One region of the Arcticibacterium sp. GJ41-1 genome, then DNA from elsewhere that is predicted to be linked to it. Evidence: riboswitches for the same ligand, from Rfam matches in the RefSeq annotation. Region 1 holds a riboswitch; the other holds the start of a gene.
The links. A riboswitch is a leader RNA that binds a small molecule or an ion and turns the genes downstream of it on or off. The one in region 1 is predicted to bind thiamine pyrophosphate.

Region 1 (12,379 bases):
GAACTAGCTCGATATAATATTGGAAAGGGAGTCTCCATTGACTGACCAGCATAAGTTAGATCTGTAGGTACAATTTGATTCAAAATGTTTTTAAAGTAAGAAAAATCGTCCCCTAATATATTCGAATTAGTAATTTCCTTTTCAAAAGCACGTACTTCTTTCAAAGAAGGAATCAACCGCTCAAACTTACGTCTATCCTTAAACTTGAAATCCATGATTTCTCTATAATTTTAGGTCGACACCAAACGATGAGCCCGCGTATGCCCAAAAAGTAGGATTTACTTTTTCTCCAACTAAGTTTTGAAAGCCAGCGGTGTTTGTGTAAAGACCTATTTCAGGGATTGAGAGTTTATTACTTATGAAAATGAGATACTGCCCAGTTGTTGGAGTAAATTTGTCTGAGGGATAGTATTTAGGTGCTTCAAATTCGATTGTTTCCATCTGTCTGTGTGTTTTTGGTTGTTTAAAGATCTAAGGTAGAAAGAAACATTTAAATGGGGTTTAACTTCAGAAGTGTTAATAGCAATTAGTTTGTCGCGGTTTGCCATCTTGTTCAGACTAACTAATAGAATTTCACAACTCCCTCAAAAACACTTCAGGGTTCTCCAAAAATGATTTAGTCAGCGTGTAATGCTCAGTTTCTCGATAAGCAATAGGGGCTATTTTACCATCTTTGAAATGTAGGATTTCCGCTTCTGGTATGGCCATGATGATGGGGGAATGTGTGGCTATTATAAACTGAGCATCCACATCATTTACTTTTTGGCGAATAAGGGAGATTAGTGAAAGTAAGCGAGTAGGAGATAAGGCGGCTTCGGGCTCATCTATAAGGTAAACGCCTTTGCCGGTTATTCTAGAAAGGAAAAATTTCAAGAAACCTTCGCCATGGCTCATGGCATCTAAGTCTTCACCGTATCGGTCTATCAAGGCTTTCTTTTCGCCTTCTACCGCTCCAAGTGCTAAGGTGATGTCTCCGCCAGTCCAAGTGTTTTTAATTTCATCTATCTCACTGTTAAGACCAACTATTTGTCTTTGAATATTCTTTACAAAGCCTATAAAGTCTTCTGCTCTCAGAAAGAAACCACGAGATGACTTTGAAGCTTGTCTTACGCTGAGGTATTTGCCCAGTTTCCTTGCATTTTCTAGCATTGGGTCAATTTCCACACTGGCAGTACCTGCCACGGGAACATTAAGTTTATAGGCTATAGCTTCTAGAATGGTTGATTTTCCTGCACCGTTTTCACCAACAAAAAACGTGATGTTCTTATTGAAGATTATAGGCTCCAAATCTTTGATAAGCGGAAGCGTAAAAGGGAATTCCTCTTCTTCGGGAAGGTTTCTTAAACTTACGGATTGTAAGTGAAGCATCTCAAACTAGGCCAAGGTTTTAGCAGCAAGCATAGCCAAACAAGCCTTTTGTATGCCTTCTTGGTCAAAACCACATTCTGCTTGAAGTTCTGCTTGTTCGCCGTGTTCTACCAGTCTGTCAGGTATACCTAAGCGTTTTACTTGAGCAGTATAGCCGTGGTCTATCATAAACTCTAAAACAGCTGAGCCCATGCCACCTTGTAGGCAACCGTCTTCTACTGTTATTACTTTTGAAAATTTAGAGAATACTTCATGAAGCATTTCTTCGTCTAAAGGTTTCACAAAACGAAGGTCGTAATGTGCTACAGATAAACCTTCTTTCTCCAATTCCTTGGCTGCTTTTAATGCAGAATTTCCAATATGACCAATACTCAATATGGCGATATCTTCACCATCTTTAAGCTTTCTGCCTTTTCCTACTTCTATTTCTTGCATAGGAAGCTTCCAGTCTACCATCACACCCTTTCCTCTTGGGTATCTAATGGTGAAAGCATCTTTCCCTGATTGAATTTTATCCGACTGGGCCGTAAACATCAAGTTTCTAAGCTCTTCTTCGTTCATCGGAGCAGAAACTATCATGTTTGGTATGCATCGCATAAAAGCCAAATCATAGGCACCGTGGTGCGTTGGCCCGTCTGCACCAGCAAAGCCAGCTCTGTCTAAACAGAAAATCACAGGTAAACCCTGTAAACATACATCGTGAATGACTTGGTCATAAGCACGCTGCATAAATGTGGAGTAGATGTTACAAAATACAGTTAAGCCTTTTGTGGCCATTCCTGCGGAGAAAGTTACGGCGTGCTGCTCCGCTATAGCTACATCAAAAGCCCTATCTGGCATAGCATCCATCATAATATTTAATGAGGAGCCAGATGGCATGGCAGGTGTTACCCCAACTATCTTACTGTTCTTTTCTGCTAATTCTACTATCGTTTTTCCAAAAACAACTTGGTATTTTGGAGCTTGTGGCGTAGGAGAAGCTACCTGCTTAATTTCACCAGTAAGTTTATCAAAAAGACCTGGAGCATGCCATTTAGTTTGGTCTTTTTCTGCGGGCTCATAGCCTTTACCTTTTTTGGTGATGCAGTGTAATATTTTTGGGCCAGGAATGTTTTTCAGGTCTTCCATGACATGCACCATGTGGTCTATGTCGTGACCGTCCACAGGGCCAAAGTATCTTAAATTTAATGCTTCAAAGAAATTGCTGTTACCAAGAACAGCACCCTTCATCGCATTTTCTATTTTTTGAACTATCTCTCTAGCACTTTTGCCAAAATGGCTCATTTTGCCTAAAAGATTCCAAACATCCTCTTTAACCTTATTATAAGATTTTGAGGTAGTAATATCTGTCAAATATTCTCTGAGAGCCCCTACATTAGGGTCAATAGACATGCAGTTGTCATTGAGTATAATGAGTATGTTAGCATCTTTTAAAGAGCCTGCATGGTTCATACCTTCAAAGGCAAGTCCTGCGGTTAATGCTCCATCGCCAATAACGGCAATGTGCTGAGCATTTTTGTCACCATTGTGGTTTGAGCCAACGGCCATCCCTAAAGCTGCAGAAATAGAAGTAGACGAATGCCCTACGCCAAAAGCGTCATACTTGCTTTCAGATATCTTAGGGAAACCAGAAAGACCTCCATAAATACGGTTGGTGAAAAATTTATCTCTTCTTTCCGTAATGATTTTATGACCATAGGCTTGGTGGCCTACATCCCATACTAGTTTGTCATCAGGAGTGTTAAATACATAATGTAATGCGGCAGTAAGTTCTACTACCCCTAAGCTGGCTCCAAAGTGTCCGCCATTGATAGAAACCGTGTCAATAATGTATTGACGGAGTTCGTCACAAAACTGTGGTAATTGGTCTTTGCTAAGCTTCCTGAGGTCTTCAGGGCTATTTACTTTGTTCAATAATTCGCCAGGCTCAATAAACATAAAGGGGCATTTTAAGCTAGTGGCCAAATTTGAGCCACGTGTGAGTTGTGACAAATGTACGAAGAAACCAGAGGATAGGATGCAGCCTCGTAAAAAACCTAGAGTTTGTCGCTTTGCGAAGCTTTATAAAGTCGTTCTTTTTCTTCTAAAGTAAGGCTCTTGTAGCCAGAAGTTCCAATCTTGTCAAGAAGGGCGTCTACCTCTTCTTGTTCGTTGGCATAGTCTGTTTCTTCGGTGTTATGATAAGCCATAGACTGACCCACGGTAGAGTGGCTAAACTTTTTGGCTTTGAAGTTTTTATTAGTCTCCTTCGGTTTGGTTAAGCTGCTTAACCATTCTTGGAAAGCTTCAAAAGGAGAACCTAAATCCACACCTGTTCGGAGCAATTTGATATATAAGTAGCCCAGAAATGCTCCGCCCAAATTCATCAAGCCAGCATCAGGTGTCATAAACGAGAACACCAAAAAGATGACAGCTAAGTATTTTATTTTTACGCTGAACCTTCTGAAGAGGAACAGTTCATAATCAGGTATAAGTGTGATGGTGGCAAACATAACCGCGTATACAGCGGCTGTGGCACCAGGAGCCAAAGCCGACATACTAATGGTGGCTTTTGACATGCCAATTAGGTTATAAAAAAGGATATAAGAAACTCCGGCAAAAATGTAACCTAGTAGGTAAATATTGACCAGTTTTCGGTTTCCTATAAAATCTTGAATTAAAGAGCCAAACCAATATAGGGCAATGCAATTAAAGAGAAAGGAGAAAAATGAAGCATTGACAAAACCAAAAGTGAAAAGGCTCCATGGATGTAAAACGAGCTGTGGCAGCTCTGCATTAAGATAAATGTTTTGATTGATGCCAGCCACTAGTTGACTAGTTTCTGGCGTCATAGATAGGATGAGTTTGACTAAAAAATAAGCCACAAACACAAAAGCATTAATCAGTATCAGCTGTACGCCGGTACCATTTCCTCTGCTAAAAGCTTGCCTTATGTCATCTTTTATACTTCCCATTTTCTTTCATATAAAACAGTACCCTTTACCATCTACGAAAATTATGACCCTGACGCTCGTCGAATCCGAAAAATTTTAATAACACGAAGCCAGTTATTAAACCACCAATATGTGCAAAATGTGCTACGCCCTGCTGAAGACCAGCTGTACCAGCATAAAGTTCATAGAGACCATATAAAATTACAAAATATTTTGCTTTAATAGGCATAGGGAAGAATAAAAGCATCAGTTCTACATTAGGGAATAGAACGCCAAATGCCACTAGTATTCCGAAAATAGCTCCTGATGCCCCTACCATTGGTGTGACGGCTTGTCTCCAATATGGTTCAGAGTTTACTATCAGCTGCGACATCTCATATGTATTAAGCATCGAGTTTAATAAGGCTGCACCTACTCCTGTAATTATGTAATACGTCAAAAACTTCTTTGAACCCATGAAGGTTTCAAGGGTTGAACCAAAGATGAAAAGCCCAAACATATTGCTGAAAATATGTCCTACGCCACCATGCATAAACATGTAGGTTAACACCTGCCAAACCTTAAAGTTAGGATTGAAAAGTTGTTCGTTATTAGGTAATATCGGGTTGAAGAATGCAAAATTTGAGTAAAAAAATTGATCTGCAAGATTCGATAGTATAAATACAACTACATTAGCTATAAGGAGCTGTTTTACTACGGGTGTTATTCTGTCAAACATATATTTTTCTTTTGTTAAAAACCCGCTGAACTCGAAATGAGTTCGCCAAGCTTTTCTAAGGTTACCACATTCATTACTTTGGCTCCGTCTGGCGTGTAAGAAGGCATACTGGTTTCAAAAAGACGGTTTACTAAGACATTTATTTCCTTTTTGTTCATCTTTTTAAGGTTTTTGCTAGCAGTTCTTTTAGCCAAAGTCTTAGCCAATTTCTTGGTTTTGTCTAGTTTGACGTCCGTATCATGTTCTAGAGACTCCTTAATGAGGTCTTCTAATACCTGTGAACCCTCTTCGTCAGTAGTTTCAGTCGGAATTCCACTTATCACCAAACTGCTTTTGCCAAATACCTCAAAGCCAAAGCCTAAGGCATGAATTTCACTTTTTAAAGTCATGGCTAATTCAAATTCTTCTGGTCTTAAGTTTAGTGTTTTTTGAAATAGTAATTGCTGCGAAGCACCAGACTTGTTGGCTAAGTTTTTTTCGTATTTCTCAAAGAGTATTCTTTCCCAAGCTGCTTTTTGGTCAATGAGTAGCATGCCACTTTTGACCTGCAAGGCTATGTAGCGAAGATGTATTTGCACCGCATCTACCTCCTCAGAGTCTGGTTTCAGTGTGTTTTCAATGCCCTCATTAACTTTAGAACCCATTGAAAGAGTCTCTTCGGGTTTTGTGAAATTGGCAGCACTTTCTAAACCTTCGTATAATTTACGCCAGTCTTGGTTTTCTGGCGTTTTAGGCTTTGAATAATTCTCAAAATTAGAAACAGACGAACCCATTTTGTCAAAAGCCGATGGAGCTTTCTCAGGCATGGGCCTATTGGTCAGGTTGCCAAAGTTAATATCAGATTCAAAATCGATGGTTGGCGTTAGATTATAAACACCTATTGCCTGCCTCACGGCCGAACGTAAAATACTATATACTGCTTTTTCATCCTCAAACTTAATTTCGGTTTTCTGCGGATGAATATTGATATCTACATGAGCAGGGTCAATAGCAATATTTAAAACATAGAAAGGATAATGCCTTTCAGGAATAGTACCTTCAAAAGCCATAGTGACGGCATGGTGCAGGTAAGGGCTTTTTATAAATCTATTGTTAATAAAGAAGTATTGGTCGCCACGCGTTTTCTTGGCAGATTCTGGTTTTCCTACAAAACCGCTGATACTCACATAAGGAGTGTCTTCTTCACAAGCGGCTAATTGCTCCCTATAGCTTTTTCCAAAAAGGTCTACAATTCGTTTTGACAGTTTTCCCAAAGGAAGCTTATAAATTTCAGTGTCGTTATGATACATTTCAAAAGCCACCTCAGGATTTGCAAGAGAAATTCGTTGAAACTCATCTAAGATGTGTTTCATTTCTACCGGGTTCGATTTTAAGAACTTTCTACGTGCAGGCACATTGAAGAAAAGGTTTTTGACCATGATGCTGGTCCCTTTTGCGGTAGAGATAGGCTCTTGGTTTTTAACCTCAGAACCCTCAATAACTAATAAGTTACCTAACTCGTCGTCTTCTCTTTTGGTTTTAACCTCCACTTGGGCCACGGCAGCTATGGATGCTAAAGCTTCCCCTCTAAAGCCCATGGTTCTAATGGCAAAAAGGTCTTCTGACTTGCTGATTTTAGAAGTAGCATGTCGCTCAAAACTCATTCTGCAGTCTGTTACAGACATTCCTTTTCCATCATCCACCACCTGAACCAGTGTTTTGCCGGAGTCTTTGATAATAAGTTTGACCATAGATGCTCCTGCATCAATGGCGTTTTCCATAAGCTCTTTAACCACAGAGGCGGGGCGTTGTACTACCTCACCTGCCGCTATTTGGTTAGCAATGGTGTCAGAAAGAAGGTGTATAATGTCCATAGGAAAAGAATGATTTGCGTACAAAGGTGGCTAATCAATTATCCAATTCCGACCGAATGAGGTGTGAATTTTTTCAACACTAAATATGTTGATAAGCTGTTCATATAATAACACCTTTTAATCCTTTCAAAATGAAAAAACTGGTTAAAATTCTAATTATCGTAGCTGCGGTATTGGGCGTAGCGTATTTTGTATTTAAGAACTGGACTAAAAGTCATAGCCCAGAAGACACCGCCGAAATCACCGTTGGTGAGTTGAATATTAAGATAGAATATTGCCAACCTGCTGTAAAAGGAAGAGCTATTTTTGGTGAATTGGTACCTTACGACCGTGTTTGGAGAACTGGAGCCAATGAGGCCACAGTAATTACTTTTAGCGAAGATGTAACAGTGGCAGGTAAAGCTCTAGCTGCAGGAGAATATTCTTTATGGACAGTTCCAAGAGAAGACAATTGGAGTATTGTGTTTAATTCACAAACAGGCCAGTGGGGAACGTCTTATGATGAAGAAACAGATGTATTAAGAGTGGACGTGCCGGCTATTCAGACAGATGAGTCTACAGAATTACTTAAAATTAGTCTTGTAGATGTAGATTCTGCAGGAATTAGCATGAACCTTAAGTGGGATAAAACCTTAGTACAGGTTCCGATAAACTAAAAAGGAATAGACATAAAATAGCCTGCCGTTATCTTTAGGATAGGGCAGGCTATTTTTTTTTAATTAATCTCAGCTAAATAATCTTCCATGCGTTCGCTTGGAGAAAATCCAATAAGAAGCTCTTTTTTTGGAATAATATAATCTTCTTCCTCCTCTTCTGTATTGGTAACCAGAGCCTCCTCTTCTGCTTCAGCATCCATATATTTCCAGTCTTCGCAGGTAATATCAAAAAGGTCTAACAGCGATGTGACATTTTTTTCATTACGCTCATTTATCAAAAACTCTGAGGAGTTTTTGAAGAAAATCAACAGACGTTCGTCTTCAATCCAAGATAAGTCGTTAAGAACCTCGTCAAGAGAGTCCATGTTCGGCTCAAAATATTCGGGAAAATGTAGTTTCTCTTTTATAGCCTCATAAAATTGGGCAAGAGATTTACATAATTTACCATCAATTGTAATTAGAGAGTAGTCCGCTAATTCTTCTGGACTTTTAGTGATAAAAAGATTGTTCATTAGTGAAACAAAAGAGATTTCATGTTTAGATTGTTTATAAAAATAAGAAAATTAAGGTTCTAATTTGACAAAGCTGGCGTAGTGGTCAGCAGTGTAATAGGCTTTTCCGTCAGAACTGGTAACTAACCTTTCAGCTCCACGGTTTTGCCCTTTTTTCTTTGGGTGGATATCCCACTCGCGGTAATTGACTTTTTTATTGTTGGCTGTTTTTTTAGGTAGCAACTGTTCATAGTTGCCAAACCGTCTACCACCCACATAGCCTTTTTGAGCTTTATTGTATTTTTTGACATATTCCCATGTGTCGTAAGCTGCAGTGGGAATTGTTGTTTTTTCAGCATGAAGCTGCTGTTCAACATATTTACAAGACGAAAGCCCTGTAAGAAGAAAAAAGCACAGAAAAATTAAACGATACATTCCTAATTTAAGGAGAAGCCAGGAACGTGGATAGCCCCTGCATGATTAAACATTAATTCGGTGATTACGTATGGCATTTGGTCAATCAGTGGAAATTGATTGATAACATCTAAAACACCAAAGTCGTTTTCGGCATTTATAACTGCCCAAAATCTTCCTCTATCTATAGAGAGAGCATAAGAAGATATTCTTCCATCGTCCATAAGTTCGTCTATCGCCATTTTTTGCATAGGTATCTTAACCACAAAATTAGGCGGGAAAGGCGTTGGGAGATCAAACTCGACCATAAACTGGGCCATAGAATCTTACTTAAATTAAAAATTTTAAAAGAAAACTTCAATAAGAATGCCGAATTGAATATTTCTTTCTACCAAATTAACGTAATCCAATAAGAATCCGTTTAACTTTGTCAAATAATTATCAAAAGGGGTGCCTTTTTAAGGCTGAGATTATACCCATAGAACCTGATGCGGTTAGTACCGACGAAGGGATTTGAGCCCAGTTCTTCTGTGTGTCAACAGGAAGCAACGCTGTCTATGGACTTTTTTTTAAGAACCATTCAATGGTGATTTCACCCCTTATTTGCCTTTGTACAAATAAGTAAAAACTTGAAAAAATTAGTTCAACTTTCCATTTTAACTTTACTTTCTGTATTGAGCGGAGCTGCTTTTGCTCAGTCAGACACACTTGACCTTAACGAGGTTGTGGTAAAATCCACCAGAGCAAATGCAAAAACAGGAATGGCTTACAGTACCATTCGCGAAGGAGAAATTGCAAAGCAAAACGTAGGTCAAGACATTCCATTTTTATTAAATCAAATGCCGTCTGTAGTAGTAACCTCAGATGCAGGTGCTGGAATTGGTTACACAGGAATTAGAGTAAGAGGGTCTGATGCTACCAGAGTGAACGTGACGGTAAACGGAATTCCTTTTAACGACTCAGAGTCGCAAGGCGTTTTCTGGGTTAATATGCCAGATTTTAGTTCTTCGGTAAGCAGTATTCAGCTTCAGAGAGGGGTGGGTACTTCTACTAATGGTGCAGGAGCTTTTGGTGCTAGTATTAATGTGAGCACTTTAAAGTATTCAGCCGAGCCATTTGCTGAAATTAACACATCGGTAGGTTCTTTCAATTCTTTAAAAACCAACGTAATGGCCTCTACAGGCTTGATGGATAATAATTTTGTCCTAGATGCTCGTTTGTCCAGAATTGCTTCTGATGGTTTTGTAGACAGAGCCTCGTCTGACTTAAAGTCTTTTTATGTTTCGGGCGGTTATTATGGTAAAGACAACTTCGTTCGATTTAATGTTTTTTCAGGAAAAGAGAAAACGTATCAATCTTGGTACGGAATACCTCAAAGTTTAGCTACAGGCGATGCGGATGGTTTTCAGAACTTTATTGATAGAAACTATTACGACGAAAACTTCAAAAGCGAGCTTTTAGCCAGCGGAAGAACATATAACTGGTATCAATACGAAAACGAGGTTGATAATTATCAGCAAGACCATTACCAACTAATTACGTCTTTCAAAATAGGAGCCAACTGGAGATTTAATCCAACCCTACATTATACAAAAGGAAGAGGTTATTATGAGCAGTATAAAGACGGTAGGTCTTTTGAAGATTATGGTTTAGAGAATGTGGTGATAGGTGGTGAGGTGATTGACGAAACGGACTTGATTCAAAGAAAATGGTTAGACAATGATTTCTACGGAGCCGTTTGGTCTTTAGACTATGAAGGTCAAGGAAAACTGACGGGTTCTTTTGGTGGTGGTCTAAACAAGTATGATGGCGACCATTTTGGCGAAGTTATTTGGGCTCAATATGCTTCTAACGGAAACATTAGAGAAAGGTGGTATGATAACACAGGTGTCAAAACCGATTTCAATATTTATGGAAAAGGGTTTTATCAGTTTTCTGAAAAACTGAATGCCTACCTAGATGTTCAGTTCAGAAATGTAGGATTAGAAATAGACGGAACTACAGAGATTTTAGCTCCATTAAGTACCGATGATACGTATAGCTTTTTCAATCCTAAGTTTGGTTTAAATTTCAACATAGACAAAGCAAACTCTGTTTATGGTTCTTATGCAGTTGGTAATAAAGAGCCAAGCCGTCAGGATATTGTAGATGCTGTTTTTTCTTCGGCTGTTAAGCCAAAAGCAGAGAATCTTCAAGACATTGAGTTAGGTTTTAGACACTTGGCCCTAAATACACAGTTTGAAGTGAACGGTTATTTTATGAATTATAAAGACCAGTTGGTTTTAACAGGAGCTATTAATAATGTTGGCGAAGCTGTAAGAGTAAATGTGCCAAAAAGTTATAGAGCGGGTATAGAGCTTCAGGTGGCTCAAAAACTAGGTGAGAAAATGTTGCTTTCAGTCAATACCACACTGAGTAGTAATAAGATTGACGCTTTCACAGAGTTTATTCCAAGTTATGATGGTGAAACACCTGACGCTGTCAATGCATTTAATGATACCGATATCGCTTTTTCTCCAAACATTATCGCAGGTGGAAGTTTGACATACAAACCAGCAAAAGGTTTAGAATTAGCTCTTTTGCCTAAATATGTAGGGAAACAGTATCTTGATAATACCTCAAATGAGGAAAGAGCTTTAGACGCTTTCTTTGTGAATGACTTGAGAGTGAATTATAGTTTTAAGCCAAAAGGGTTGAAAAATGTAACCTTAAGTTTATTGGTAAATAACTTATTCAATGTAGAGTATGAGTCAAATGGTTACACATACAGCTATTTATACTATGGCTTAATCACAGAGAACTTTGTTTACCCGCAGGCAGGAACCAACTTTTTGGCTGCTTTGAAATTGAGGTTATAATTTAGCCAACATATATTCGTTTGTCGTGTTTTTCTCAAATCGAACCGAATTCATGACAAACGATTCAAGCGAAGTAGCATACCCCAGCGGGGTATAAGTATGAATAGAGACGGGTGAAACCCGTCTTGAATACGAGATAAGGGAGTATCATTTGGCGGAGTTTTGGCCATAAAAAGCCAAAACTGTGACAAATATTTTGGCCGCAGAAATCCAGTTGAGGCAACTCAGCTGGATTTTTTCGTTTTATCTGCCCAGCATCATTCCTAAACCTATTGCCAGCAAACAAAGAATCAAGTTTAGGCCAATATGCATTAATACAAAACCGTATTCTGCGTTTTGAAGATGATTATAGAGTTCTAAACTAAAGGTAGAATAAGTGCTAAAACCACCACAGAAGCCTACGGCTATCATAGGTTTCCAAATTTGTTCCGACTCAAAAGTCTTTACCGCTACAAAACCAAGAATAAGACTCGCAAGAATATTGGCAAGTAAAGTGCCTACAGAATAGCCTGTTCCAAAAGTGTTAATACTAAATTTTGCAACAAGATAACGGCTAATGCTTCCAAATCCGCCGCCCAAAAAGATGTAAAGGAGTGTTTTCGCCAATGTTTTTATACGATATTTGTTGTCAAAGATACATTATTCCAAATTTTGACAAACAAAGGCTCTAAACAAAACGAACTACTGAAAATCCTAGGTGTGGGTTTTGGTATTGCGGTTACACTAGGTGGAACCATCGGAACAGGAATTTTAAGAACACCAGGAACTATAGCAGCAGAACTAGGAAATCCTGTTTTTATAATGGGGGTGTGGGTGGCTGTGAGTTTATACGCCTTTTTAGGAGTCTTATGTGCCATTGAACTAGGCGTTTCGGTTCCTAAAGCTGGGTCTTGGTATGTGTATGCTCAGCGTGCATTTGGAGACTATTTAGGATTTCTAACAGGTATAACTAGTTGGCTAGGGACGGTCGCTTCTTTGGGTTTTGGTGCTTACACCATAGCCGAATATTTAGCTCTTATTTTTCCTTCGCTTAATGCATTTATTGTTCCAATAGCCATTGTCGTTTTAGTAATACTTACGGGTTTTCA
Region 2 (12,379 bases), 2.5 Mb from region 1:
GTTAAGGAATGATTGAAAGTCCTACAAGTTGGGGATTTTAAGGCAGAATTTGAAAGTATCTGCGACTAGAATACCACCTCTTTAGATATCAGGGATATAAGTCTCGACTTGAGCGGGATATTTTGTCAATATTCGGCCGCGACTACCTGCCCAAGCAAAGCCAATACCTAGCGGCAAACAGTAAATTCACTCTTTATAAATAAAATTGTACTTTCCTGTTATGCCAAAATCCGATTCTCGTTATGTAAGTATAAGATGAAAACAAACGATTTTAAAAATAGGGTACTTTCATTATCAGAACGGATATTTCCGATGGTAAATAGGCTGCTAGGAAATAGCACCACCGCTCAAGATGCCACCCAAGAGATTATGATTAAACTCTGGGACAAGCGTAAGCAAATTGAAAATCACCCTAACCTTACTGGTTTTGTTTTTATGACCGCTCGGAATTATTGCCTTGACATTTTAAAGCGAAAAGGACCAAAATTAGTGTCGTCAGATTTAGAACTTAATAATTTAGAAGCCGCCACTGGTCAAGAAGAGTTTGAATGGAATGAGCTTACAAACATTGTAGAAAAAATACTAAAGCAGCTGCCTGAGCAGCAAAGAGACATCATGACCATGCGTGATATTGATGGTTTAGAGTTTAAGGAGATTGCGGAAGCTACAGAACTTAAAGTAGAGCATGTGCGTGTACTGCTTTCACGAGCTAGAAAAGAGGTAGCAGCAAGCCTAAAAAAAATGGAAGATTATGGACATTGAAAAGTTAATAGAAAAATATAAGGCAGGAGAATCCACTTTGGAAGAAGAGCAATTTCTCATAGAGAACGCATCTAATGTTGACACCGAAATGTCTGCATGGTTTCAATACGCTAAGCAAAAAAAGAAGGAACCTACGCCAGTATTGAAAGAGCAAATATGGGCCTCTATTTCTAAGAAAAGAATACAATTTAGAATAGGAATGTTTGCTGCGGCAGCTTCTATATTGGTCTTGGCCGTTTTCTTTATCAATAATGCTAGACAAGAAAAGCTAGCTTATGAAGAGAAAGAAGCTACACTGAAAGAGGCCTTAGCCATGCTCTCAGAACCTGAAATTATGCCTTCTAAAAAGAATATTATTTACGAAGACGAATTAGTAATCATTTACAACAACCCTGAATAAGCAGAATTTACAATCAATTAATAATACAATTATGAAAAAGTTACTCTTAGCCCTTTGCCTTTTTAGTTTCACATTGACCACTGCTTTAGCACAAGATTCCAATTTGAAAGTGGAAGTGAAAGATGGTCCCAAACCTGATATTTACATAGACGGCAAAAAGTACGACCATGACATTATAGACCTATTAGACCAAAGCAAAATAGAATCTGTTAATGTGGTTAAAGGCAAAAAGGCTTTAGACGAATATAATGCCCCGAATGGTGTGATTTTTATTAAAACAAAAAAAGCAAGTCCTGATCATGAAGTCAAAATCAGGGTAAAGGATTCAAAAGATGTGAAACTGAGTTTTGATAAGGCAGACCCTATGATAATTATCGATGGGAAAAAGGCTGATAAAACTGCATTGAAAAAAGTAGATCCAGACAATATTGCCAGCATAGATGTACTAAAAGACAAAGCTGCTTTAGATAAATACAATGCACCCAATGGCGTGATTATAGTAAAGACTAAATCAGGTAATAAGTAGTAGTATTTCCTTTAAAAAGGATGTTCAATACATATTCAGTAAAAGCTATAAGGAACGAGGTCTTTTTGACCTCGTTTTTTTTATGCTACCAGTTCAGATTAATGTTCTATCGAATTTTATATCAATCACGAAAACGGCTTCATGTGATGTTTTTCCTTATACTTTCTACTGGTTTTTATTAATCTATACCTTAAATCGTCATAGAATAAGCTCAGCATTAAAATTACTGCACCAAAAACCAAAGTGTTTAATTTCAAATTGTATCTAGAATATAAAAGTCCTCCTATCAATCCTCCGGCAAAAAAGAATGAAATAATATAAACCCGCAGTTTGATATTTTCCTTAAGTTTTTCTCTTACCGCCTGTTTTTTTGAAAAGAATAATTGAGAAATATCAATACCCAAATCGGTAAAAAGGCCGGTTAAATGGGTAGTTCTTACTACTGCATTAGAAATTTTGGTAACAAAAGAATTCTGAAGCCCCATCACAAAGAGCAGTAGGCAAACTATTATATTGGGATGTTCTATTTCTATAAAATTGCTGGTAAGCCCTATTGATGTTAAAATCAAACACTCAATGATGGTAGGAAGAAAAAATACATTGAGTTTTTTATTCTCACGATACTTTTCAATAAGAAAACTGGACAAAAAAGACCCCAACAGAAAGGAAAAAATATACAAAAAGTAGATGGTGCCTTTCCAAAAATCCAAATCGGCTACGTCATTTATAAATAAGGCAAAATGACCTGTCACATTGGTAGTTAACTGCTTAAAAGCCAAGAAGCCAGTAACATTGACAATACCTGCTACAAAAGACAAGACTATAGCAATTCGCAGATTATGTTTTAAAGTCCGGCTACGGCCTTGATGTCTAAACATGCTCTATTCATTTTTTTGCTTTCAAAACCGCTCAAATTGGCTTTGCACTGCAAGTATACATAAAATGGAAGGAGGAATAATACTAAATAAAAAACGAGCCTAAAGGCTAGGCAAGAGCACTTACTTTTAAGAGTGAAGTCATTAAAGTATCTGTCTGTTAAGGGGTATTAAGAGCTATTTTTATTTATTTCGTCATAACCGACAGTTCCTAGCGGAGACTTGAGGAATATCTGCAATTATTTGTAGAGCTTCTCAAACCAACTATTGATAATACTTTTCCTGTAAATGCGGCCTTTTTCCATAAGGGATACTATATAGCTCCTCTCCACCACCTACTAATTTAAACTTTTGCCCTATATGTCTTTTTCGTTCCAGAGGGTTTATAACCCCCAATGTATAATTTTCCAATTTGAGTTCTCAGCTTTTCAGGAAAGTCATCTTTAGAAGTAACTCCACTTTTCTTAAAAGCTTTTATCGCAAGTTCGGCAGTTGCTCTGCTATCTGCTTCTGCTCTGTGGTGATTAAATGAAATGCCATTATGATTGCACAAGGTTTTTAAATCATACCGTGGCAAGCCGAACCAAACCTTTTTAGAAAAAATATAACTACATGAGTATTCCAATTCAGGAAAAGGCAAATTATATGCTTCAAGCGTTTTTCTTAAAACACTAAAGTCGAAACCTGCATTATGAGCAATAAGGAACTTATTCTCAATCAAGGGTTTTATTTCGTTCCATAGCACATCAAATTCTGGTTTATCAGCAACATCTCTTGGTCTAATTCCATGAATTGAAATATTGAAAGAATTAAATTCTTCATATAACGGTTTGATTAGCCATGATTTACTATCCACAATTTGAAAATTTTCAACGAAGGTTAGTCCTATTTCACAAGGGCTATCTCTTTGTTCTGTTGCAGTCTCAAAATCTATTGTTATAAAATCCATTTCACCTTGTTTATAGTGGAGTGTTAGCATCTATTCCTTTGCCTCTGCAACCTACTAGTTTTGAACCCAAAAAAACACCACCGCTTAGTCGATAATTAGGAATTCTTCGGAGTTAGCCTTGTTTAGACTGTTCTCAAATCACTCGAACTGACAGGACTAAGAGTCCCTACTTTCATATAAAGGAAACTGTCAAATCTTTATAGCTTTGCAAAACTAGTACATTATTAAACGGTCACATTTTAACATTTCGTTAAACAGGCACTCCTATTATGTTTCGCATTTATATTGCATATTGGATACATCAATAAATACATAAAACTTTAAATACACCTAATGAGAAAAACACTATCATTACTATTCACACTAATTTCTTTCATTGCCGTTTCACAGGAACGCACCATTTGCCCAGATGTAACTGGCTCTGTCAATCACCCTCTACTAGAAAAGTATAAAAACAGCTGCATAGTAGCTTATGATGAAACCAAATTTAACTCGGTCACTTTTCCTATTTCTAAAATTACATCAAATAACGGTGCACCTAAAGAACTCACTGAAGAAGGGAAAGTTACAAGCATTATTTATGGGATAGAAAACAGCCAAAGAGCTACCGTCTTAGAGGTTCAAAGAAACTATGAACAAGCTTTGAAAAATGCAGATTTTGAAATTATCCATTCCGCATTTGGCAGAAAAAATATTTCAGGTTCTTACAAGATTCAAACGGTCTATCCGATATTTGGGGAACAAAGAGTTATCAACGAATATGAGTTCATTAAACCTAAAAGTTACTTTAGATTCTCTTTATCTAGTCAGGCTAAAAATGTAGATTCTGACAATGCTTTTTTTGTAGCTAAAGGCAAGCGAGATGGTAGTATTTACACCCTAGGACTTTTCATCCATTACAACAGAACCTCTTGGGAAGGTCTGTCCGATAATATTTTTGTGCAAGCCATCATAGTGGAAAAAGAGGATATGGAAACAGGTCAAGTTTCGGCAGCTTCAATTGAAGAAAAAATAAAAAACGAAGGAAAAGAGGTCTTTCACAACATATTATTTGATTTTGGCAGTGATAACCTTACCCAAGAGTCTTACGCCATCATTGAAACTCTTTCTGAGTACTTAAAAGCCAATACTAGTCAAAAGTATTATATAGTAGGTCATACAGATAATGTAGGCTCACTAGCCACAAATCAAGTTCTATCTGAAAAAAGGGCAAAAGCTGTGGCGTCTGCTTTGACTAACAAGTATGGCATCAGTACTTCGCAAATATCCTCTCATGGTGTGGGTCAATTATCTCCACTTGCCATAAATAACACAGAAGAAGGAAGAGCCTTAAATAGACGTGTTGAAATAGTGTTGAAGTAGAAAAGCTACTTTTTAAAACTCTACTAAAAAGAATGCTCATAAGACTAAATCAGTTTTATGAGCATTCTTGCTTTTCCTTTAACAGAATCTCCGTTAGAGACCATTGGACTTAAAAATCTCTAGGAATTGCCCTTAAATGACTGTTCTCCCAGTCTGCCGTCTGGCAGGGACTGTCGCTCGAACTGACAGTAAGCGAATGTAATGAACTTAAAATCAACACTATTATTGTCAGTTCGAGCGTAGACGAGAACCTCCTTACACTTCTTCAAATATCGCTATACTCTATTCCTGGTAATAGAGTGTCCAATGGAGACTCGACTAAATCACCCTTGTAAGACAGTTCTCCCAGCCTGTCGACAGGCGGCGACTGTCGATTGAACTGACGATGGCAATAGAACATCCTTAAACAAACGACCCTATTGTCAATTCGAGCGAAGCCGAGAACCTCGTATTACTGTATTACACCGTAAAAACTTTTAGTCCTTAAACCCACCCTCAGAAAATCCACTAATTTCAAATCCTGCTACCACATTTTTCTTAAATTTAAACACTCAATCATTTCTATAGAAAACAACCCATGAAAAACCTATTCATTGCTTTTATAAGCATTTTCTTAATCACCCCTATTATGGCACAGCAAGCAACTAATTATGACGAAGCCAAAGTTCCTGTTTATAAACTCCCTGCTATTTTAGAAGATGGAAAAACTGTGAACGACTGGGAAAGCAAAAGACGTGCAGAAACTTTGAGTCTTTTTGAATCCGAAGTTTACGGAAAAACAGATTTAGAAGGTGTAAAAACGAGTTTTAAAATAACTAATCAAGACAATGAAGCCCTAAACGGAAAAGCCATCAGAAAGGAAATAGTCTGTACTATGGAAAGAAATGGAAAACAACATTCCTTTTCTATTATGCTTTTTACCCCTAAAGCAGTTAGTAAAGCTCCCGTTTTTCTTGGTCTGAACTTCTATGGCAATCATACTCTGTCTACAGATTCGGGCATTTCTATTTCAGAAAACTGGGTCCCAAATAAGGAAGCCTTTTTCATTGAAAACAACAAAGCCACAGAAACGTCTAGAGGTGTGCGTGCCTACAGATGGCCTATTGAAAAAATCATTGACAGAGGTTACGGACTAGCAAATATCTATTGCGGTGACCTAGACCCTGATTTTGACGACAGTTTTAAAAATGGACTTCACAGTATTCTTGGCGAAACTTCCATGGCAACTATAGGAGCATGGGCGGTAGGATTCTCTAAAGCCATGGATTACCTAGAAACAGATAATGACGTGGACGCAAAGAATGTAGCTGTTTTTGGCCATTCAAGATTAGGCAAAGCAGCACTTTGGGCATCTGCCCAAGACCCACGCTTTAAAATGACTATTTCAAACGAATCTGGCTGTGGTGGAGCGGCTCTTTCTAAACGTGAATATGGCGAAACAGTAGAAGTAATAAACACTCGTTTCCCTCATTGGTTTACCGCTAAATTTAAAGATTATAATAGCAATGAAGCCGCTTTACCTATTGACCAGCATCAGCTACTGGCTTTAATAGCACCTAGACCATTATACGTAGCAAGTGCAAAAGATGACCAGTGGGCCGATCCACGCGGCCAATACTTAAGTTTATATCATGCTTCTAAACTTTATCAGGCCTATGGTTTTGATAAAATCCCTGAAACGTCGCCTGCATTAAATAAAAGCCAACAAATAGGCCCGTTAGGCTACCATAACAGAAGTGGAAAACACGAAGTTATGCCTATAGATTGGGCTAATTACTTAGATTTTGCTGATAAGCATCTAAAATAGGCAATTGCTCTATTCTTTTCTTTGAGCTACCCATTTTATGCTATATTTGCGTAGCAATAACGCACGGGGTGCCTGGCAAATGCCAAGCTGAGATAATACCCGAAACCTGATATGGATAATGCCAACGGAGGGATGCAAGCTTAAGATATTACATTTTATGCTCCACTGTTTTGGTATACCCCATTCAGTGGAGTTTTTGTTTTTAAACAAATCATAAAATGGAAATAGAAAAAAGACAAGGGGTACTTATTCCGCAGCAAGACCAAAACTGGCAAAACCGACCTGAGTGGTTTTTTAACAGAGAACACACCGACACCTACGAGCAGTGGTACGAAGGCCGTTACAAGCGTGCCGAAGTATGGCAAAAGAAGGTCATGGAGCAGCTGGTTTCTAAAGACAAACGCGTAAAAACCTTGCTAGAGTTTGGCTGTGGTACGGCACGTTTTACCAGATGGTGGAAAAACATAGGAATTGAAGCCACCGGTGGAGACATTTCTCCTTTGATGCTATCACAAGCGGTGCATTTGTTTGACGGAGACTTAGTCATGGCAGATTCGCATCACATGCCTTTCAAAGACAATACCTTTGACTCATTGGCTTTCATTACCACTTTTGAGTACTACAAAGACCCTGTAAAGGTGATTAGAGAAGCGGCTCGCGTGGCTAAATGCGGCATAGCCATGGGCATGATGAACAGAAACTCCACTAAAGTGGTGCGTAGAAGAGTGCAGGAGGTTTTCGGATTAAACCCTTTTTACTTGACCGCCACTTTTTACTCGCCTGCCATGCTTACCAAAATTATAGAAGAGGCACTTGAAGGCAGAGATTATTCTATAGAATGGACCTGCACTGGCTTGCCAAACTGGTTTCCTGTACAGCAATGGAATTTACCTTTAGGCGACTTTTTCGGCTTATACGTTAAACTAAACGACTGACACCATGAGCGAGAAATTAGGCAAAATTGACAGTCATATTTTCGAACAGTTTATCAGTCAAAAATGTGGGCATAAAAGACCAGAAGTAGCCGTAGGGCCTCAATTTGGCGTAGATGTATCTTTGGTAGATTTGCCTGGAGGAATGGCAATGGCCATGACCAGCGACCCACTTTCGCTTATTCCAAGTTTAGGTTTGGAAGAGTCGGCATGGCTTTCTGTTCAGCTGATGGCAAATGATATGGCCACCACGGGCTTTGCTCCTATGTATGGTCAGTTTGTTTTAAATCTTCCATCCACGTTTTCTAAGGCCGACTTTCAAGTTTACTGGGATTATGTACATGGATTTTGTTCCAAAATTGGCATTGCCATAACAGGTGGTCACACAGGTTTTATAGAAGGACAAAACTCTACCATAGCAGGTGGCGGCACGTTTATAAGCGTAGCTCCAAAAGACCAAATGCTGGTTTCTAAATATGCAAAACCAGGTGACGCTATTTTGGTGACTAAAACTTGTGCTATTTCGTCGGCAGCTATACTAGCCATGTGTTTTCCGGAAACAGTCAAAAACAAGCTAGGAAACGAACTGCAACAAGAAGCGAGTGCTACTTTTTATCATACCTCGTCGCTAGAAGATGCTCTTACTGCCGTGGGCAAAAATCATGAGCATAAAGATATTACCGCCATGCATGATGTAACGGAAGGTGGTGTAATGGGGGCAATTTATGAGTTGGCAATGGCTTCAAATAACGGTGCCAAAATCTATAATGAAAAGTTGCCCATTGGTACTATTCAAAAGGAAGTGTGTCAATTATTTGACCTAGACCCAAGAAACTGCATAGGTGCTGGTGCTATGATAATTACCTGCAAAAAAGAAGCCGTGGAGAATGTTATCAATCGTTTGGCTGTAGCCGATATCAAGTGCACCGAAGTAGGTGAAATTGTTGAGAAAGAGCAAGGCATCAAAATGATAGAAAACGAGCAAGCCAATGATGTGATTTATCAGGAAGATGACCCATACTGGGCGGCATTTTTCAAAGCCATAAATTCTGGATGGAAATGAGCATAAAATCTGGCATTTACTTGGTGATAGACCCTTCTATGGAAGAAAGCCTTTTGCTTAGCAAACTAAACGCTGCCTTAAAAGAAAAGCTAGCAGCCGTGCAGGTTTGGGATAATTTTAAAGAAGGACAAAACAGCACAAACCTCATAGACAAAGTATGTGAGCTATGTCATGCTAAGCACGTGCCTGTTTTTATAAATAACCGATGGAAATTGCTCCAAAATACTTCGGCAGATGGAGTTCATTTTGATGAAATACCAGAAAACTATAGCGAGCTAAAAGCCAAAATAGGTCAGCCCTTTTTAAGTGGATTGACCTGTAATAATGATTTGGAATGGATTCGGTGGGCAAATGAAAACAAACTAGATTATATATCCTTTTGCTCCATATTTCCTTCTACCACAGCAAATAGCTGTGATTTGGTGGAATTTGAAACCATTCGCGAGGCGTCAAAAACATTCTCAGCAGCCATATTTTTAGCGGGCGGAATAAAGCCTGAAAACATGGATAAACTAAGTGACTTAAAATACAACGGCGTAGCGGTGGTATCGGGTGTAATGAGTTCCGATACACCAGACCTAGCCATAAAAAAATATCAAGAAAAATTAAATAGTAAGTAAAATGAGACCTGAAACTATAAAGAAATTATGCTGTCCTTTTGATAAGGCAGACCTTACCCTAACAGAAATTACAAAGGATTTGGACGAAAACGTTTTGGAAGGTTTTTTTGTGTGCAATAGCTGTAATCGCTTATACCCTATCATCAAAGGCATCCCCATCATGAGCCCAGACGAATACAGAGAATTCAAACTAGAACAACCTGTGCTAGACAGATGGGCAAATGAGCTAAAAGGAAAATCAATTGAGAATTTTAGATTGGTGAGTGCTGAGGGATAGTTTAGGTAGATAAAGGGACTGTTCTCGTCTCCGTTCGAACTGACAGAATACTTAATATTGCAATATCAAAAACGCAACTTTGAATGTCAGGTCGAGCGGAGCGGTTGCGTTCCCGTCATGACCCTCCATATAATTCATCATCTACCTAATTAAAACCTAAAGCAAGCCAATTACTCAATAAAACCTCAACTCTATCCTTCTGTTTTGGCTTCTGCCAGCTTCGTCTTTATTGCTGGCTCGTGGTTTAGATTCTCCGTAACCTTTTGCCGTTACATTATCTTTGCTTAAACCCTCGCTTATGAGATAATCTACCACGGCTTGAGCTCTTTTTTGAGAAAGTTCTTGATTGCTTTCTGCTGTACCCACATCATCTGTATGACCTGATATTTCTACTTTCAATGACGGATTTTTCCAGATGAGTTCTGAAAGTTTGCTTAATTCCACTAGTGACTCAGGCTTCAAATCCCATTTGGCTTCATCAAAATAGATATTACTTAGTACTTCAATTTTCTCTTTGTCTATTTTATCTAAGCCTATTTCTAGCTCTTTATTATTCTTTTTTGCCTCTGAATTGAAACTAAAAGAAAGGCTTTTGAAAAAGTAAGAAGGATGCTCTACATATAAACCGTAATTGCCAGAAAAAGGAAGAACCGCCAAATACTCCCCAGTTTTTGCGTCAGCCACAAAAGAAGAAACCACCTCTTTGGTATTGAGGTTTATTAGCTTTATCGACGCTCCTAAAACATCACCACTCTCTGAATCGAACACGTGTCCTTTCAGGTAAAAAGTAGGGTCAAACTTCTCTTTTAACTCTTTTGGCAGGTCAAACTGAAACATATTGACCTTTTCTCCTTCTTCTTTGGTATAAAAAGCTTGTTTGCCATCGGCAGAAATAACCAAAGCAAATTGGTCAGAACCATCATTAATAGGGTAACCAAGGTTTAGCGGCTCGGTCATGGTGTTTTCTATTTTGTTGCTTAAAAACAAGTCAAAACCACCCAAACCAGAATGCCCTTGAGAAGCAAAAAACAGGCTTTTCCCATTAGCATGTAAAAACGGTGATATTTCATCTTTCGGCGTATTCACCACTTTTCCTAAGTTTCTAGCTTTCCCCCACTCATTCATCTCCCCAAGCGTACTTACATAAAGGTCTTTTTCTCCCACTCCTCCATACCGGTCTGACGAAAAAACAATAACCTTCCCATCAGAAGACAATGAAGCCTGCGAGTCCCAAAACGGCGAATTAACATTAGGACCCATATTTTGTGGCACCGACCAACCGTTTTCACCTAAACGAGTAATAAAGAGGTCGCAACTACCAAGGCTTTCACGCCCATCACAACTGGTAAATACCATGGTTTTACCATCGGCAGATATGGTGCAAGTACCTTCATTAAAGTCGGTATTTATCATATCAGAAATTCCTTCTGGTTTTGACCAAACACCTTCTTTCTTATAGGAGATGTAAATATCTTCATCCGCATCCTTAGTTCTGGCAGTATAGTAAATGGCAGCACCATCTGCCGTAAACACCGGAAAATACTGCATGTCTTTAAAGTTTAAAACTGCTGGCATGCGAGAGGCTTCTATCACTAACGGCTTTTCTAAAATCTCTAAAGCATAAGTACAGTTGAGTATTTGCTTTTCTAACTGCATATAAGCCGGAGTACCTTCTCTAGTTTTTTCCAAAGCCACAGTCAAATACTCCTTTGCCTTTTCATATTGATTTACTTTCAATGCCTCCGAACCTAGAAACGTGTACGCCAAAACATAACTTTTGTTTTCTGGTTCTAAAGCTAATAGCTTTTCAAAATAGGTTTTAGCATTGCCTAAGTCTCTTGAAGAGTAAGCTATTTGACCCAGTTTATAATAGGCCAAAACATAATCAGGATATCGCTCTATTGCCCTTAAGAAAAAATCACGGGCAGTGGCGTTGTCACGTTTAAGAAAAGCCTCTTCTCCTTTCTCAAAGAAGTTCAAAGCCTTTTTATCTTGTGCATTTGTAGCAATGCAAGCGACAAAAATTAAAAGAAATAGCGTAATTTTTAGTTTCATATGGGTCTATTCGAATCTAACGCTTTAATTTTGTTTTTATTTTCAAAACGCAAACACCATACCGCAGCATGATGGAGTACTATCAATATTTTAAGGCCTTCCACATAATAGGTTTCGTTTCTTGGTTTGCAGGTATGTTTTACCTTGTTCGCATCTTTGTTTATCACACCGAGGCGGACGAAAAACCAGAACATTTAAGACAAGACTGGAAAACTCAATTTACGCAAATGTCTTGGCGAGTTTATAAAATCATTTGCAACCCCGCCATGATGTTCACCTGGACTTTTGGCTTATTAATGCTGGCTACTAATCCTGCTATTTTAAACCAAAACTGGATAAAAGTAAAACTCGTTTTATTAGTTCTACTTACTGGCTATCATCTTTACTGCAAAAGCATCATCAAAAAGCAAGAACAAGGCCTTAAGACGTACAGCTCTTTTCAGTTTAGATTATTAAACGAATTACCAACCCTCTTTTTAATTTCCATAGTGCTACTGGCTGTGGTTAAAGATGTTTTAAACTTCCTTTACCTTTTTGGCGGCGTTATGGCCTTTGGCTTTTTGCTGTTTTTAATAGCTAAAGCTTACAAAAAGAGCAGAAACAAATAATCAAAAGTGCCTTAAATGGTTAAAGCTCAGAACTATTTTTTGTAATGGGTTCACTAACATTTCGCCTCTCTGGGACTTTTAAGGACTTATTAAACCGTCATTAAATATAAATATCATGAAAGACAGCTACCTAGAACGCTTCA

Region 2: it holds a riboswitch for thiamine pyrophosphate, as region 1 does, so the genes downstream of both, AC0L6O_RS13970 (class I SAM-dependent methyltransferase) here and AC0L6O_RS02240 (TonB-dependent receptor) in region 1, are expected to answer to the same signal.

Annotation. Positions count from the first base shown of each region.
Region 1 is NZ_CM147888.1:522,968-535,346, forward strand. It holds gene AC0L6O_RS02185 (hypothetical protein) at 1-215, opposite strand, end outside; gene AC0L6O_RS02190 (hypothetical protein) at 223-441, opposite strand; gene AC0L6O_RS02195 (AAA family ATPase) at 574-1,368, opposite strand; gene dxs (1-deoxy-D-xylulose-5-phosphate synthase) at 1,375-3,306, opposite strand; gene AC0L6O_RS02205 (rhomboid family intramembrane serine protease) at 3,405-4,322, opposite strand; gene AC0L6O_RS02210 (rhomboid family intramembrane serine protease) at 4,348-5,019, opposite strand; gene mutL (DNA mismatch repair endonuclease MutL) at 5,034-6,872, opposite strand; gene AC0L6O_RS02220 (DUF2911 domain-containing protein) at 7,004-7,528, shown strand; gene AC0L6O_RS02225 (barstar family protein) at 7,588-8,040, opposite strand; gene AC0L6O_RS02230 (guanyl-specific ribonuclease) at 8,092-8,454, opposite strand; gene AC0L6O_RS02235 (hypothetical protein) at 8,457-8,675, opposite strand; TPP riboswitch at 8,870-8,962, shown strand; gene AC0L6O_RS02240 (TonB-dependent receptor) at 9,063-11,291, shown strand; gene AC0L6O_RS02245 (fluoride efflux transporter FluC) at 11,535-11,897, opposite strand; gene AC0L6O_RS02250 (APC family permease) at 11,943-12,379, shown strand, end outside.
Region 2 is NZ_CM147888.1:3,360,100-3,372,478, forward strand. It holds gene AC0L6O_RS13935 (RNA polymerase sigma factor) at 256-762, shown strand; gene AC0L6O_RS13940 (hypothetical protein) at 752-1,162, shown strand; gene AC0L6O_RS13945 (hypothetical protein) at 1,194-1,688, shown strand; gene AC0L6O_RS13950 (YoaK family protein) at 1,814-2,566, opposite strand; gene AC0L6O_RS13955 (3'-5' exonuclease) at 2,907-3,512, opposite strand; gene AC0L6O_RS13960 (OmpA family protein) at 3,846-4,874, shown strand; gene AC0L6O_RS13965 (glucuronyl esterase domain-containing protein) at 5,452-6,681, shown strand; TPP riboswitch at 6,736-6,831, shown strand; gene AC0L6O_RS13970 (class I SAM-dependent methyltransferase) at 6,900-7,616, shown strand; gene AC0L6O_RS13975 (AIR synthase family protein) at 7,621-8,676, shown strand; gene AC0L6O_RS13980 (thiamine phosphate synthase) at 8,673-9,296, shown strand; gene AC0L6O_RS13985 (Trm112 family protein) at 9,298-9,573, shown strand; gene AC0L6O_RS13990 (OmpA family protein) at 9,748-11,628, opposite strand; gene hemJ (protoporphyrinogen oxidase HemJ) at 11,697-12,236, shown strand; gene AC0L6O_RS14000 (hypothetical protein) at 12,352-12,379, shown strand, end outside.